Regions from separate parts of the Dietzia cercidiphylli genome, predicted to be linked through region 3. Evidence: riboswitches for the same ligand, from Rfam matches in the RefSeq annotation. Region 3 holds a riboswitch; each other region holds the start of a gene.
What was found. Region 3 has a riboswitch for cobalamin ahead of ABD250_RS09990 (energy-coupling factor ABC transporter permease). Riboswitches for the same ligand answer to the same signal wherever they lie in the genome.

Region 1 (4,289 bases), on a different contig from region 3:
GTCTCCCAGGCCAGCCGGGACGGGATCGCCCGAGGGTCCACGGTGTAGAAGTTGCGGCCGGTCGGCAGCACGTTGACCAGGCCGCGCAGGGGCGAACCGGACGGTCCGGCGGGCACGAACCCGCCGTCCAGGGCGTGCATCACCGCATCCAGCTCGTCGACGGTGGCGGCCAGACGCGGCACCACCTCGCGGGCGGCGAACTCCAGGACGCGGCCGACCTCGTCGTCGTCATCCAGACCCGCGGCGGTCAGGACCTGCGGCACCGCCGTGAGGTCCCACCCGCGGGCGTCCATGTCCTCGACCAGCGCCCGGGCCCGGGCCTCCACGCGGTCGACCTCCTGGGTCGGGGCGTCCTCCCCCAGCCCGAGGGCGCGGCGCAAACCGGGAACTGCGCCGAACTCGCCGCCCCACACCTGCGAGGCGCGCAGGATGGCGAGCACCAGGTTTACCCGGGCCTCGCCGTCCGGCGCCTGACCCAGCACGTGGAGTCCGTCGCGGATCTGGACGTCCTTGATCTCGCAGAGCCACCCGTCGACGTGGAGCAGGAAGTCGTCGAACTCCTCGTCCCCGGGCTGCTGCTCCAGGCCCAGGTCCTCGTGCATGTGCGCCGACCGCATGAGGGTCCAGATCTGCGCGCGGATGGCCGGCAGCTTGGCCGGGTCCATGGACGCGATGTTGCCGTACTCGTCCAGCAGCTGCTCGAGGCGGGCGATGTCGCCGTAGGACTCGGCGCGGGCCATCGGCGGCACCAGGTGGTCGACGATCGTGGCGTGGGCGCGGCGCTTGGCCTGGGCGCCCTCCCCGGGGTCGTTGACCAGGAACGGGTAGATCAACGGCATGTCGGCGATCGCCGCGTCGGTCGCACACGCGGCCGACAGCGCGGCGTTCTTGCCCGGCAGCCACTCCAGCGAACCGTGCTTGCCGATGTGGACCAGCGCGTGGGCGCCGAAACCCCGCGCGAGCCACCGATAGGCGGCCAGATAGTGGTGCGAGGGCGCCAGCTCGGGATCGTGATAGATCGCCACCGGGTTCTCACCGAACCCGCGGGGCGGCTGGATCAGCAGGACGACATTGCCGGCCTGGATGGTGGCCAGGACGATCTCGCCGGCGTCGTTGACGAACAGCTGACCGGGCGCCTGCCCCCAGGCCTCGACCATCTCCGAGCGCAGCGACTCGGGCAGGTCCGCCGCCCACCGGAGGTAGTCGTCCGTGGAGATCCGTACGTGACTGTCGGTGAGCTGGGCGTTCGTCAGCCACTCCTCGTCCTGTCCGCCCGCGGCGATCAGGGCGTGGATCAGGGCGTCGCCGGCGGCGGTGTCGTCGGCGTAGGTGCTGTCGGTGCCACTGTCGGCGACGTCGAGGAACCGGGCGATCGGGCTGTCGTCGGGGCCCAGGTCGTAACCCTCGTCGCGCATCCGGCGCAGCAGTCGGATGGTCGAGACGGGGGTGTCCAGGCCGACCGCGTTGCCGATCCGGGAGTGCTTGGTCGGGTAGGCCGAGAGCACCAGGGCGATCCGGCGGTCCGCCGCGGGCACATGACGCAGCCGGGCGTGCGAGACCGCGATCCCCGCGACGCGGGCGCAGCGTTCGGGGTCGGCGACGTAGCGAGGCAGCCCGTCGGCGTCGATCTCCTTGAAGGAGAACGGCGCGGTGATGATCCGGCCATCGAACTCGGGGATCGCGATCTGGTTGGCCGAGTCCAACGGGTTGACGCCGTCGTCGGAGGCCTCCCAGTCCTCCCGACTCCACGTCAGGCACAGTCCCTGCAGGACCGGGATGTCGAGCGTGGCGATCCGTTCGACGTCCCACGTCTCGTCCTCGCCGCCCGCGCTCACCGCGCCCGGCGTGGTCCCGCCGGCGGCCAGGACCGTGACGATCAGCGCGTCGAGCGTCCCGAGTGCGTCGAACAGCTCGTCGGGCGCCGATCGCAGGGACCCGGCGAACACGGGCACGCCGACGGCCTGCCCGGTGGCGTCGATCGCGTCGGCGAGCGAATGGGCGAACCCGGAGTTCCCGCTCACCTCGTGCGCCCGGTAGTAGAGCACTCCCACGCGGGGAACGCGCCGCGACTGGTCCACGCGGGGAACGCCCGGCGACTGGTCAGTTCCGCTCACGTTCTCCCAGGTCCCGTTCCGGGAATCGCGTCGTATGTGACCACTCGCCGGGGAGTCGGGGGAATCGGCGGCACCCGGCCGCGGCGGCATCCCCCACACCGGGACGCTCTCCGGGGGCGCGAACCCGGTCCCGGTGAGCAGCACGGTGTCCGACAGGAAGGCGTGGAGCTGGGCGAGGTTCCGCTCGCCGCCCTCGGCCAGGTAGCGGTGGGCCTCGGCCGCGATGCCGATCGGGACGGTGGAGAGCTCCATCAGGTCGGCGTCCGGGGCCTGCTCGCCTCCCAGGACGACCACCGGCCGCCCCGAGGCCATGACCGCGGCGAACCCGGGCTCCCACGACCGCCGCGACCCGAGGATCCGGACCACCACCAGGTCGGCGCCGTCGAGCAGACCGGGCAGATCCGCCTCGACGTCCAGGCGGGACGGGTTGCCGAGCGTCCAGTCCGCCCCGGAGGCCCGCGCGGAGAGCAGGTCCGTGTCGGAGGTGGACAGCAGGGTGATGCGCGGTGGCTGGCTCGAGTGCCGAGGCGGTGCCGTGTCCTCCGGTGATGCCGTGTTCTCCGGCGATGCCGCGTCATCTGATGGTGCCGAGGCGTCCTCAGGGGACGCCGAACGCCGGTCATGGCGCATGTTCTTCTCCAAACCCTCGTGGAACATGACGCCGTGGCCGGTCTCCTGGCTTTCGCATCGACGCCGCGCGACCGACCTTCCCGGGCCTGGGCCCAGTGGTCTCCGCCCCGCTCTGGGACGGACGAGGGTGCGCGACTTACGCGACTACAGTGGCGAGGGCCGCGCCGGCTTTTCCTCCGGCTTCCCGAGCACCACGGCACCGGCGAGCCTATCCGGCGCCGGTCCCCCGCGGATGTCCGGCCGTCGGCTCCCCGCTCCCCGCGAGCCACCTCTGGCTGCCACACTGTGCCCCGTGAGAGCTTCCGGACCGACCCGCCGCACCCGCACCGACCTGTGCCCCGGTGTGCTGCGCCCGTGGCCCGCCGAGGACGGCGCCCTGGTCCGGCTACGAGTACCCGGAGGGCGCGTGTCGCCGGAGTCCCTCGCCGCGCTGCACAGGGTCGCAGCGAGATACGGCGACGACGACGTGCACGTGACGACCCGCGCGAACCTGCAGCTGCGGGCCCTGCCGATGAGCCGGGACGGGCGGCTCGCGGACGACGTCGTGACGGCCCTCGCCGCGACCGGGCTGCTGCCCGCCCCGTCGCACGAGCTCGTCCGCAACGTGCTCGTCTCCCCGCTCACCGGCCTGGTCGGCGGGAGGGCCGACCTCCGGCCCGTGACCGACCGGCTCGACGCCGGCCTCCGGGCGGATCCCGGACTGGCCGGGTTGTCCGGCCGATTCCTCTTCGTCCTCGACGACGGCCGCGGCGATCTCGTGGACCGCCCCGGCGACCTGGGGCTGGCGACCCTCGACGCCGACACCGTGCAACTCCGGGTGGGCGCGGACTGGTCGGCGGTGGTGCCCCTCGAGGAGGCGGCCGATCGCCTGCTCGACCTGGCGCGCGACTTCGCCGCCGCCCGGGGTACCGGCCCCGACGCGCCCTGGCACGTGCGCGAACTCCCGGTGCCGCTCGCCGCCGCCCGCCCGGGCGATGAGCGTCTCCCCACCCCGATCCCCGCGCTGCCGTACGGACCGGTCCCCGGCTCCTCGGGAAGGATCGAGCATGTCGGGGCCGGGGACGGTGTCCTCACCCGCGCCGTGATCGATCGCCTCACCGGCGACGACGTCACCGAGCTCATCGTCACCCCGTGGCGCGGCGTGCTCACCGTGCGCACGTAGACTCGCCGCTGTCCCACGGCGAGGAACCCGGTGCGAGTCCGGGGCGGTTCCGCCACTGTGAGGCCCGCTCGACGGGCCGCCAAGCCAGATACTGGCCGAGGGATCGACGCGCTCCCTGACGCGTCGCCTGAGACTTCTGACCGGGGCGAGAACCCCGAGGAGGACCCATGCCTGCTGTCCCCAGGCCGCCACGCCGCTACGACTACGTCGACGACGGGCCCGCGATCTACGTCGACTCGTTCGCGACCATCCGGCGCGAGACCGACCTGTCGGGCGTCCCGCGGGACGCCGAGCGGCTCGCCGTCCGGATGGTGCACGGCACCGGGCAGACCGACCTCGTGGACGACCTGCAGGTGCATCCGGGACTGGTGGGGGCCGCGCGC
Region 2 (4,289 bases), on a different contig from region 3:
GACGTCGCGGGCCGCCAACCCGGCCAACCCCACACGGTCGAGCACGGTGTCCACCACGTCGGCGTCGTCGGTCCCGAACGGCTCGAACAGCCCGCGTGTCACCGTCCGGCCCAGTCGCACCGACTCCCGGACCGTGATGCCACCCAACGAGACCGGCTCCTGAGTGCTCACGCCCACCGTCCGCGCCAGGGCCCGCCGGCGGAGCGAGGTGATGTCGTCGCCGTCGAGGCGCACCAGTCCGGCGGTCGTGGGCAGGGCCCGGTAGCAGGTGCGCAGCAGGGTCGTCTTGCCACTGCCGTTGGGGCCCACCAGCGCGGTGACCCGGCCGGGTGCGATGGTCAGGTCCACCCCCTCGAGGATCCGGCGACCCCCGAGGTCGGTGGAGACGTCGGCCGCGGTCAGTGTGGTCACGTCGCCGACCTTCCGTAGCGCCGCCACAGCATGATCAGGAACACCGGACCCCCCACGATCCCCGTGACGACGCCCACCGGGAGCTCGGCACCGTCGCTGACGGACCGGGCCGCGATGTCGGCCAGCACCAGGGCCACCGCCCCGAGCACCGCGGCCGTCGGCAGTAACCGGGCCGACGTGCGCCCGGTGACGTACCCGGCGAGGTGCGGGATGAGCAGTCCGATGAACCCGATGGTCCCGGAGACCGCCACCGCCCCCGCGGTGAGCATCGAGACCAGCAGCAACATGAGCAGCCGGAACCGCGGGACGTTCATGCCCATGGCCGTGGCGCCGTCGTCGCCGGTCAGGAGGAGGTCCAGGTGGCGGCTGGACAGCATCACCAGGACGCCCGCGACAGCGAGGATCGAGACCGGGGCCAGGAGCATGGTCCACCCGGCGTCACCGAACCCGCCGGCCAGCCAGCGCATGACGGTGCCCAGTTGGTGGTCGTCGCCCAACACCAACAGCGTGAACGTGTTGAGCGCGCCGAACATCATCGTCAGGGCCGCCCCCACCAGCACGATCGCCGTGGTGTCGTGCGCGCGACGGGCCACCAGGACCACCCCGGCCAGTGGCAGCAGGGCGCCGAGGAAGGCGGCCATCGGGAGCGTGAAGACGCCCCACATCCCGGCACCCACGCCCAGGACGGTCAGGACGACGACGCCGAAGCCGGCCCCGGACGACACCCCCAGCAGGTACGGGTCGGCCAGTGGGTTGCGCGTGACCGCCTGGGCGACGCCTCCCGCCACCGCGAGGGACGCGCCCACCGCCGCCGCCATGAGCGACCTCGGCAGCCGGGACTCGATCACGATCGCCTCGCGGGCCTCGGACCACCACGGGGTGAAGGACCCCGGGGCCACGCGGTGGGCGACGATCGCCCAGACGTCTCCGAGGGGGATGGACACCGACCCCAGAGAGACCCCCACCGCCACGGCCAGGGCGAGAAGCCCCAGCAGCGGAGCGAGGACCAGTCCGAGTGGCCGCCTGCCGCGGCGCGGGCCGGTCTCGCGGCCCGGGCTCGTGGCGCGGAACGGGCTCGTGGCGCGGAACGGTGACGGGAGGCGGGACGACGCCGAGGGGCGGCTCGGAGCCGGTGTCGCCGCATCGCCCGCGCCACCGCCACGGTCGTGGACGACCGTCGCCATATCAGCCACCGAAGGCGTCGGGGTGGAGCTCGCGGGCGATCGTCTCCACCGAGGTCGCCATCCGCGAACTCTCGAAGAAGTCGGCCAGGGGGACCACCACGATGCGGTCGTCGCGGATCGCCGGCGTGGTGGCCATGATGGGCTGGTTGCGCAGGTACTCGATCTTGTCCTCGGCGCTGGTGGCCCCGTAGTCGAGCACGACGATCGCCTCCGGTCGGCGTTCGCCGAGGATCTCCCACGTGGTCTTGAGGTAGGGCCGGTCGCCCTCGATGAAGATGTTGTCGGCTCCCGCGTACTCGCCGATCAGCTGGCCGATGCCGACGCCGCCGATCGTCAGGGGCTCCGCCTCACCGCTGTCGTAGAAGAACGTCGGGGTCCCCGTCACCCCGGCCTCGTCCAGGGTGGCGCGGACCGACTCGATCCGGTCGACGATGCGGTCGGTGAGCTGCTGCGCACCCTCCTCGACGCCGAGGACCCGGCCCAGCTGGGAGAAGTCGGTCTCGAGCATGGAGACGTCCGGGAACCCGTCGCCGCAGTACTCGGAGAACAGGAAGGTGTCGATGCCCGCCGCGTCGAGCGCGTCCCGGCTCCGGCCCTCCTTCTCGTCGAACGCGCTGCGCATGCCGGCCACCACGAGGTCGGGTTCCAGATCGACGATCTGCTCCCAGCTGGGATACTCCTCGGCCAACCCGGGAATCGCCTCGAGTTCCTCGGCGACCTCCGGCAGGACGTCCTCGCGATCGGCATAGCCCCGGCCGACGATCCGATCCCCCGCACCCATCTGGATGAGGGTCTCCGTGACGTGGGCGTTCATCGTGATGATGCGCTCGGGCGGGGCGTCGAACGTGGACTCACGCTCGCAGTTGGTGATGGTCACCGGCTCGGCGAACGCCTCATTCGAGGTGGCGCTCTCCTGAGCCTCGCCGCGGGAGCAGCCCGCGACGACGACGCCCGTGACGAGCAGCGCGGCGAGCGCCGTGGTGGACCTGGACTGGCGACGGAACATGATCAGACCTCGGATCGTGTCGTGTGCCCACGAACACACGAGACCCGCAGGCGGGCGACCGTCGACACCGGCCACCGACCGTGCAGGACTCCGGATCGCAGACCGCGGCGATGGACAGAGTCGCGTACCTCCGGGCAGGTAATCGGGCTCGTCGTCACCGAGGTGACGGCACACCGTTGCGGGTCAGCGCCGGATTCTCACCGGTCTTCCCCTGCGTATCCGGAGATCAGCAAGTCGTGGTGACAGTATGCACATCCGCCTCGACGGCCGCGGGGGCACCTCCCCGGAACACCCACGGGGGGCCGCCGCTGCGGAACCGGATACCGGGCGCGGTGGCATCGGGCGGAGGGCGCGCTGGCCGCGGCGCGGGGCGCGGGGCCGCTGCGGATCGGCGTCTACTCGTCGTACCCCAGGGAGAACGCCGCCTCGAGGTCGTGCTTGGACAGCGCGCGGAACGCGATGTGCGTCTCGGTGTCGACCACGCCCGGGACCTTGTTCAGGCGGTCGGAGACGATGTCGGCCACCTCCTCGTTGCGGCGGGCCCGCACGAGCACGATGAGGTCGATGGTGCCCGTCACCGAGTACACCTCGGAGACCCCGTCGATCTCGGCGATCGCCTCGGCGACCTCGGGGATGCGCGCCGTCTCGGCGTGGACGAAGACGATGGCGGTGATCATGGCCTGAAGGGTAGTCCAGTCGCGCGGCCCCGGTTCAGCGCATGTTCTCCGGCGTCCAGTACGCGCGCATCGACCGGATCTTGCCCTGCTCGTCGTGGGTCATGAGGTCCCACACGTTGATGGTGGCCTTGGAGTCGGCGTCGAAGTGGGTGGTGATCTCGAAGTTGAACAGCAGGTCGTCGCCACACACGCGCGCCTCGAGCACCTCGCCCTCGATCTTCAGCGCCACCACGGACGAGTAGAACTCGCGGATGGCCGCCTTGCCCTCGTGGACGGTGCCGTTGCCGACGGGGTCCTCGACCGTGGCGTTCTCGGCGTAGAGGTCCAGGACCGCCTCGAGGTCGCCGGCGACCAGCGCGGCGATGTAGGAGTCGGCGGTGGCACGGATCTGCTCGGGGGAGGCACTCACGGCGGTGGCCCTTTCGGTATGACGACGAGACACCTCGAGCCTAGAACGTGTTCTCGATCAGAGCGTTCGTACGCCGCAATCGATAAAGAATATGTGACTTGCGCCACATTGGTAGCGGGCCTACGCTCCGTTCACCAGACATCAGGACGTCCATCCGGCCCGGGAACGGGGTACGCCATGTCCACACGGAACGTCTCGGCCAGGAGCTCGGACGAGGAGTCCTTCCACACCGGCAGGGTGGTGATCATCTCCCTGGTCGCCGCGCTCGGCGGGTTCCTCTTCGGCTTCGACACCGCCGTCATCAACGGCGCGGTGGACGCCGTCCAGGAGACCTTCGGCATGAACGCCGGTCTCACCGGGTTCGTCGTCTCCTCGGCCCTGCTCGGCTGTATCGCCGGCGCGTATCTCGCGGGCCGCCTCGCCGACCGCTGGGGGCGCACCCGCGTCATGGTCCTGGCCTCGGCGCTGTTCACCGTCAGTGCGATCGGCTCCGGGCTCGCGTTCGGCCCGTGGGACCTCATCCTGTGGCGGGTGGTCGGTGGCCTGGGCGTCGGCGCGGCCTCGGTCATCGCGCCGGCGTACATCGCCGAGGTGGCCCCGCC
Region 3 (4,289 bases):
GGCCCTCGTCCTGCAGCACTCGGTGGACCGGGCCGCGGGTGAGCGCTCCGCCGGAGAGCACCACCGCGTCGTCCGCCCAGGCCCAGGCGAGGTCGACATCGTGCGTGGCCATGAGGATCGCGGCCCCCGCGGCGCGAAGCGACTCCAGCGCCGCGAGCAGGTCCTCACAGGAGAGCGGGTCGAGCCCGGCCGTCGGTTCGTCGAGAAGCAGGACGCGAGGCCGCATCGCCAGCGCACCCGCCAGGGCCACCCTCTTGCGCTGCCCGAAGGACAAGTGGTGGGGGACGCGGTCGGCGAGGTCGGTGATCGCCAGCGCCGCCAGGGCCTCGTCGACCCGGTGGGCCACCTCGGCGCGATCCAATCCGAGGTTCACGGGGCCGAAGGAGACGTCGGCCCGCACGGTCGTGGCGAAGATCTGGTCGTCGGGTTCCTGGAGCACCATCTGCACCGACTGCCGCAGGCGGGTGCGGTCGGCGCGGCGGTCCCGGACCCGCTCCCCGTCCAGCTCCAACTCCCCGGCCTCGAGGCGGTTCAGGCCCACGAGCAGCCGCATCAGGGTGGTCTTGCCGCTGCCGTTTCCACCGAGAAGCGCCATCTTCGCCCCGGCGGGGATCGTCAGGTCGGCGCCGTCGAGCACGGTGTGGGTGTGACCGCCGAGGGCATCGAGACGCCGGTAGGAGAACCGGGCACCGCGCAGCGCGAGGACGGTCACGTCATGACCCCCAGTATCGAGACGGACACGAGAACCAGACAGATGACGAGCACGCGGGTGGCCGAGACCGGGTCCGCCTCGGCGAGCACTGCGGTCTGGCCGCGCTCGGCGCGCATGGACATGGCGTCGTCGATCGCCCGTGCCCGCCTGACGGACAGGACGAATACCGAGGCGAACTGCGTCCCGACCGAGCTGATCGCGGCCCGGGCGGTGCGGTGTCCGAGCCTGAGGTCGTGGGAATGCCGCAGCGTGCGCGCGGAGTCGATGAGCAGGCCGATGAGCCGGTAGGTGGTGTCCACGACGTGAGCCAGCGGGGCGGGCAGTCCGGCCCGCCGGCCGGCGGCCAGGAGGTCGGCGACGGGCGTGGTGCACGCCAAGGTGATGGTGGCGGCCGTCGCGGCGATCGCCCTGCTCACCGTCCGCCAGGCGGTGTCGACCCCGGCCGGATCCACCACGAGGCGCCAGTCCACCAGGTCCAGCACGAGGGGACCGATTCCCAGGGCCAGGAACGCGACGGGGGCGAGCAACGCCGCGAGGTAGATCCTGGCGGGGACGCGGGCCAGCGCCAGGGCGCACACACAACAGACAGTCAGGATCGCCACGTGGCCCACCGGTGGCGGCACGAGCAGTGCCGCCACCAGCAGACCGCCGAAGAGCAGCAGCTTCTCGACTACCGGGAGGTCCGACCAACGGTTGTGGGACGCCGCGAGTTCGAGTGGGTTCACCTAGGGCTCGGCCGGTCAGTGCCCGGCCGGACCCGTGGCCGCCGCCGACGGGGTCGCCGCACCCGTCACGCTCTCCCGACGCTGCCTACTACGTGTCCGCAGGACGCCGAGTCCGTAACCCACGATCCCGCCGCCGATCCCGGCCTGGAGGGCGAACACCCCCGATTCGACCTCCCCCGGCAACTCGGGCAGAAGCGGCTCGAACCATGGCTCGTAGTCGGGAGAGACCTGGCTGATCGTCCCCTCCGCCTGCCCGTCCGCACCCTCGAACTCGCCGCCCGCACCAGCGCCATAGACCAGGGAGAACACCGCGATCGCGAACGCCACGGCGACCAGCCCCACGAGCACCCACACGCTGACGTGCTTCTTCCCGCTCATCGCACCGACTCCGTGGCCTCGACCTGATCGGTACGGTCCTCGAGATGCGCGAAGGTGCCCGCGCCGGCGAGTCGCGCCCTCCGGAAGAAGCCCACCAGGTCGAGCTCACGGGAGGCGATTCGCAGGAGCACGCTGACGATCACCACGACGATCAGAGCCTCGACGACCGCCAGCGGGATCTGGGTGATAGCGAACACGGCGAGGAACTCGGCCATCGAGAACCACAGGCCGTGCTCGGCGCTCGGGAACGCCAGCGCGAGCTGGGCGCTGGTGACGAGATACGTCACCAGGTCGGCGAGGAACGCGGCGACGAAGACCGCGCCGAGCAGCGGCACCGCGACCCGTCGACACAGGACGAACGCCCCGTAGGCGACCCACGGCCCGGCGACCCCCATGGAGAACACGTTCGCGCCGAGCGTGGTGATGCCCCCGTGCGCGAGCAGCAACGCCTGGAAGATCAGCACCACGGTGGCGACGAAGGCCATGACGGGTGGCCGGAAGATGATCGTCCCCAGCCCGGTCCCGGTGGGGTGCGAGCTGGAGCCCGTCACCGACGGGAGCTTGACGGCCGACATGACGAACGTGAACGCCCCGGCCACGCCGAGCAACACGCCCGCCTCCGGTGTCCGACGGACCGTCCTGATCACCTCGCGCGCGCCGTGGATGACGAACGGTGCCGCGACGGCCGTCCATGCCACGGCGTGCACCGAGGGGAGGAAACCCTCTGCGATATGCATATGCCTGAGACCTTTCTGCCCGTCACCTCGCGGGCACTCGTGGTGGCAGCCACGGCCGGTCTCCTGGCTCACGGGTTCCCCCGGCCCACCCCCGGAAGGGATGGACCGGATCGCCGCCGGTCCGCCTTCCCACCCACACAACGCGTGCGAGCAGTGGCACAGAGGACTGGCGACATCATCCGTTCACAGTGGCGAGGGCCGCCCCGGTCTCACACCGGGTTCCCGAGCACCGCAGCTGAGCAGATCCTAGCCCCCTCCCGGGGGCCGACTCAGTACCGCACCGATTGGGCGTCCGAGACCAGGCACATGCCCCCGACGGACTGCAGGAGGGGCCGCAGCGACCGGAGGACCTCGTCGATCCGGTCGGGGTCGACCGCCACGAGCACGAAGGTGTTGTCGAAGGTGGAGAAAGGGTCCCCACCGCGCTCACCGTGCTGTCCCCGCCCGTAGATTCCCGGGATCACGGTGCGATGGGTCAGGCCCAGCGAATCCAACGCGCCGAGGAACCTCCCGGCGACCCCGGACTCCACTACCAGTTCGATCCTTTTGACGTCTTTCATGGGATCTCCTCGCCTCAGGCGCCCAGGTACTGGGCGACGGTGTAGTAGAGCGGAATGCCGAGGACGATGTTGAACGGGAATGTCACGGCAAGGGCCATTGTGAAGTACCGGGACGGCCGCGCTTCGGGGATCGCGTAGCGCACGACGGCCGGCACCACGATGTAGGACCCGCTCGCCGCGAGCACGGCGAGCATGGTCAGGTCGCCGACCGGCAACCCGGCCAGACTGCCCAGGGCCAGCGCCATCGATGCTCCGACCAGGGGCATCACGATGCCGAACCCGATCAGGAACGGGCCCACGTCCCGGACCTCGCGGAGCTGACGGGCGACGAGCAAGCCCATCTCGAGCAGGAAGAAGGCCAGCAGCCCCTTGAACATGTCGTCGACGAACGGGGACATGGCCTCGCCGGCGTCGGCCCCCACCACGGTGCCGATCACGAGCGACCCGATCAGCAGCAGGTGCGCACCGTCGGTGAACGCCTCGTGCAGGATCGCCCGCAACGACAGGGGTGCGCCCGACACGGGAGAGGAAGCGCCGGCCCCCGCGTCACCCGCCATCTGGGCGGAACGCTGACGGGACCGTGCCCAGGTGGCCAGAAGCACCGCCATGATGATCGCGGGCGATTCCATCAGAACCAGGGCGACCGTCATGTACCCGCCGGGTTCCTCCCCACGGGCGGTCACGAACTGCGTCGCGGCGATGAAGGTCACCGCGCTGACCGACCCGTAGGTCGCGGCGATGGCGGCCGCATCGAACTCGTTCACCCTGCGCCGCAGGACCAGGAAGCCCAGCGCAGGGATCACCAGGGCCAGGAGGAGGGCGATGCCGATCACCGCCGCGGCGCGGCCGGTCAGACCGGTCTCTCGCAGAGCCTGGCCACCCTTGAACCCGATCGCCATGAGCAGGTAGAGCGACAGGAACTTGGTGACGGGGGCCGGGATCTCCAGGTTGGAGCGCACAGCGGCGACGAACAGCCCCAGGAAGAAGAACAGGATCGGCGGGTCCGTGAGGCTGCCGAGAATGCTGAGGTCCATCGAGTCTCCCCTGATCTGTCCGGAGTCCGTGCGCCGCCGAGCGGGACGAGCTGATCTCCGTCGTGGCGCGCTAGCCGCCTGTTCCGAGCGAGTAACGGGAACGACAATACATGACTTTCACGACATGTTTTGCAACAGCCTAA

Region 1: another riboswitch for cobalamin. It lies ahead of cobN (cobaltochelatase subunit CobN); the one in region 3 lies ahead of ABD250_RS09990 (energy-coupling factor ABC transporter permease).
Region 2: another riboswitch for cobalamin. It lies ahead of ABD250_RS17375 (ABC transporter substrate-binding protein); the one in region 3 lies ahead of ABD250_RS09990 (energy-coupling factor ABC transporter permease).

What each region holds. Positions count from the first base shown of each region.
Region 1 covers NZ_BAAAQG010000012.1:162,889-167,177, forward strand. The annotation lists gene cobN (cobaltochelatase subunit CobN) at 1-2,771, opposite strand, end outside; cobalamin riboswitch at 2,763-2,955, opposite strand; gene ABD250_RS13035 (nitrite reductase) at 3,037-3,906, shown strand; cobalamin riboswitch at 3,906-4,020, shown strand; gene ABD250_RS13040 (precorrin-8X methylmutase) at 4,074-4,289, shown strand, end outside.
Region 2 covers NZ_BAAAQG010000024.1:125,358-129,646, reverse strand. The annotation lists gene ABD250_RS17385 (ABC transporter ATP-binding protein) at 1-411, opposite strand, end outside; gene ABD250_RS17380 (FecCD family ABC transporter permease) at 408-1,595, opposite strand; gene ABD250_RS17375 (ABC transporter substrate-binding protein) at 1,597-2,601, opposite strand; cobalamin riboswitch at 2,718-2,839, opposite strand; gene ABD250_RS17370 (Lrp/AsnC family transcriptional regulator) at 2,997-3,278, opposite strand; gene ABD250_RS17365 (SgcJ/EcaC family oxidoreductase) at 3,313-3,687, opposite strand; gene ABD250_RS17360 (sugar porter family MFS transporter) at 3,865-4,289, shown strand, end outside.
Region 3 covers NZ_BAAAQG010000009.1:8,980-13,268, forward strand. The annotation lists gene ABD250_RS09975 (energy-coupling factor ABC transporter ATP-binding protein) at 1-712, opposite strand, end outside; gene cbiQ (cobalt ECF transporter T component CbiQ) at 709-1,437, opposite strand; gene ABD250_RS09985 (energy-coupling factor ABC transporter substrate-binding protein) at 1,453-1,815, opposite strand; gene ABD250_RS09990 (energy-coupling factor ABC transporter permease) at 1,812-2,552, opposite strand; cobalamin riboswitch at 2,589-2,801, opposite strand; gene ABD250_RS09995 (P-II family nitrogen regulator) at 2,822-3,112, opposite strand; gene ABD250_RS10000 (sodium-dependent bicarbonate transport family permease) at 3,127-4,146, opposite strand.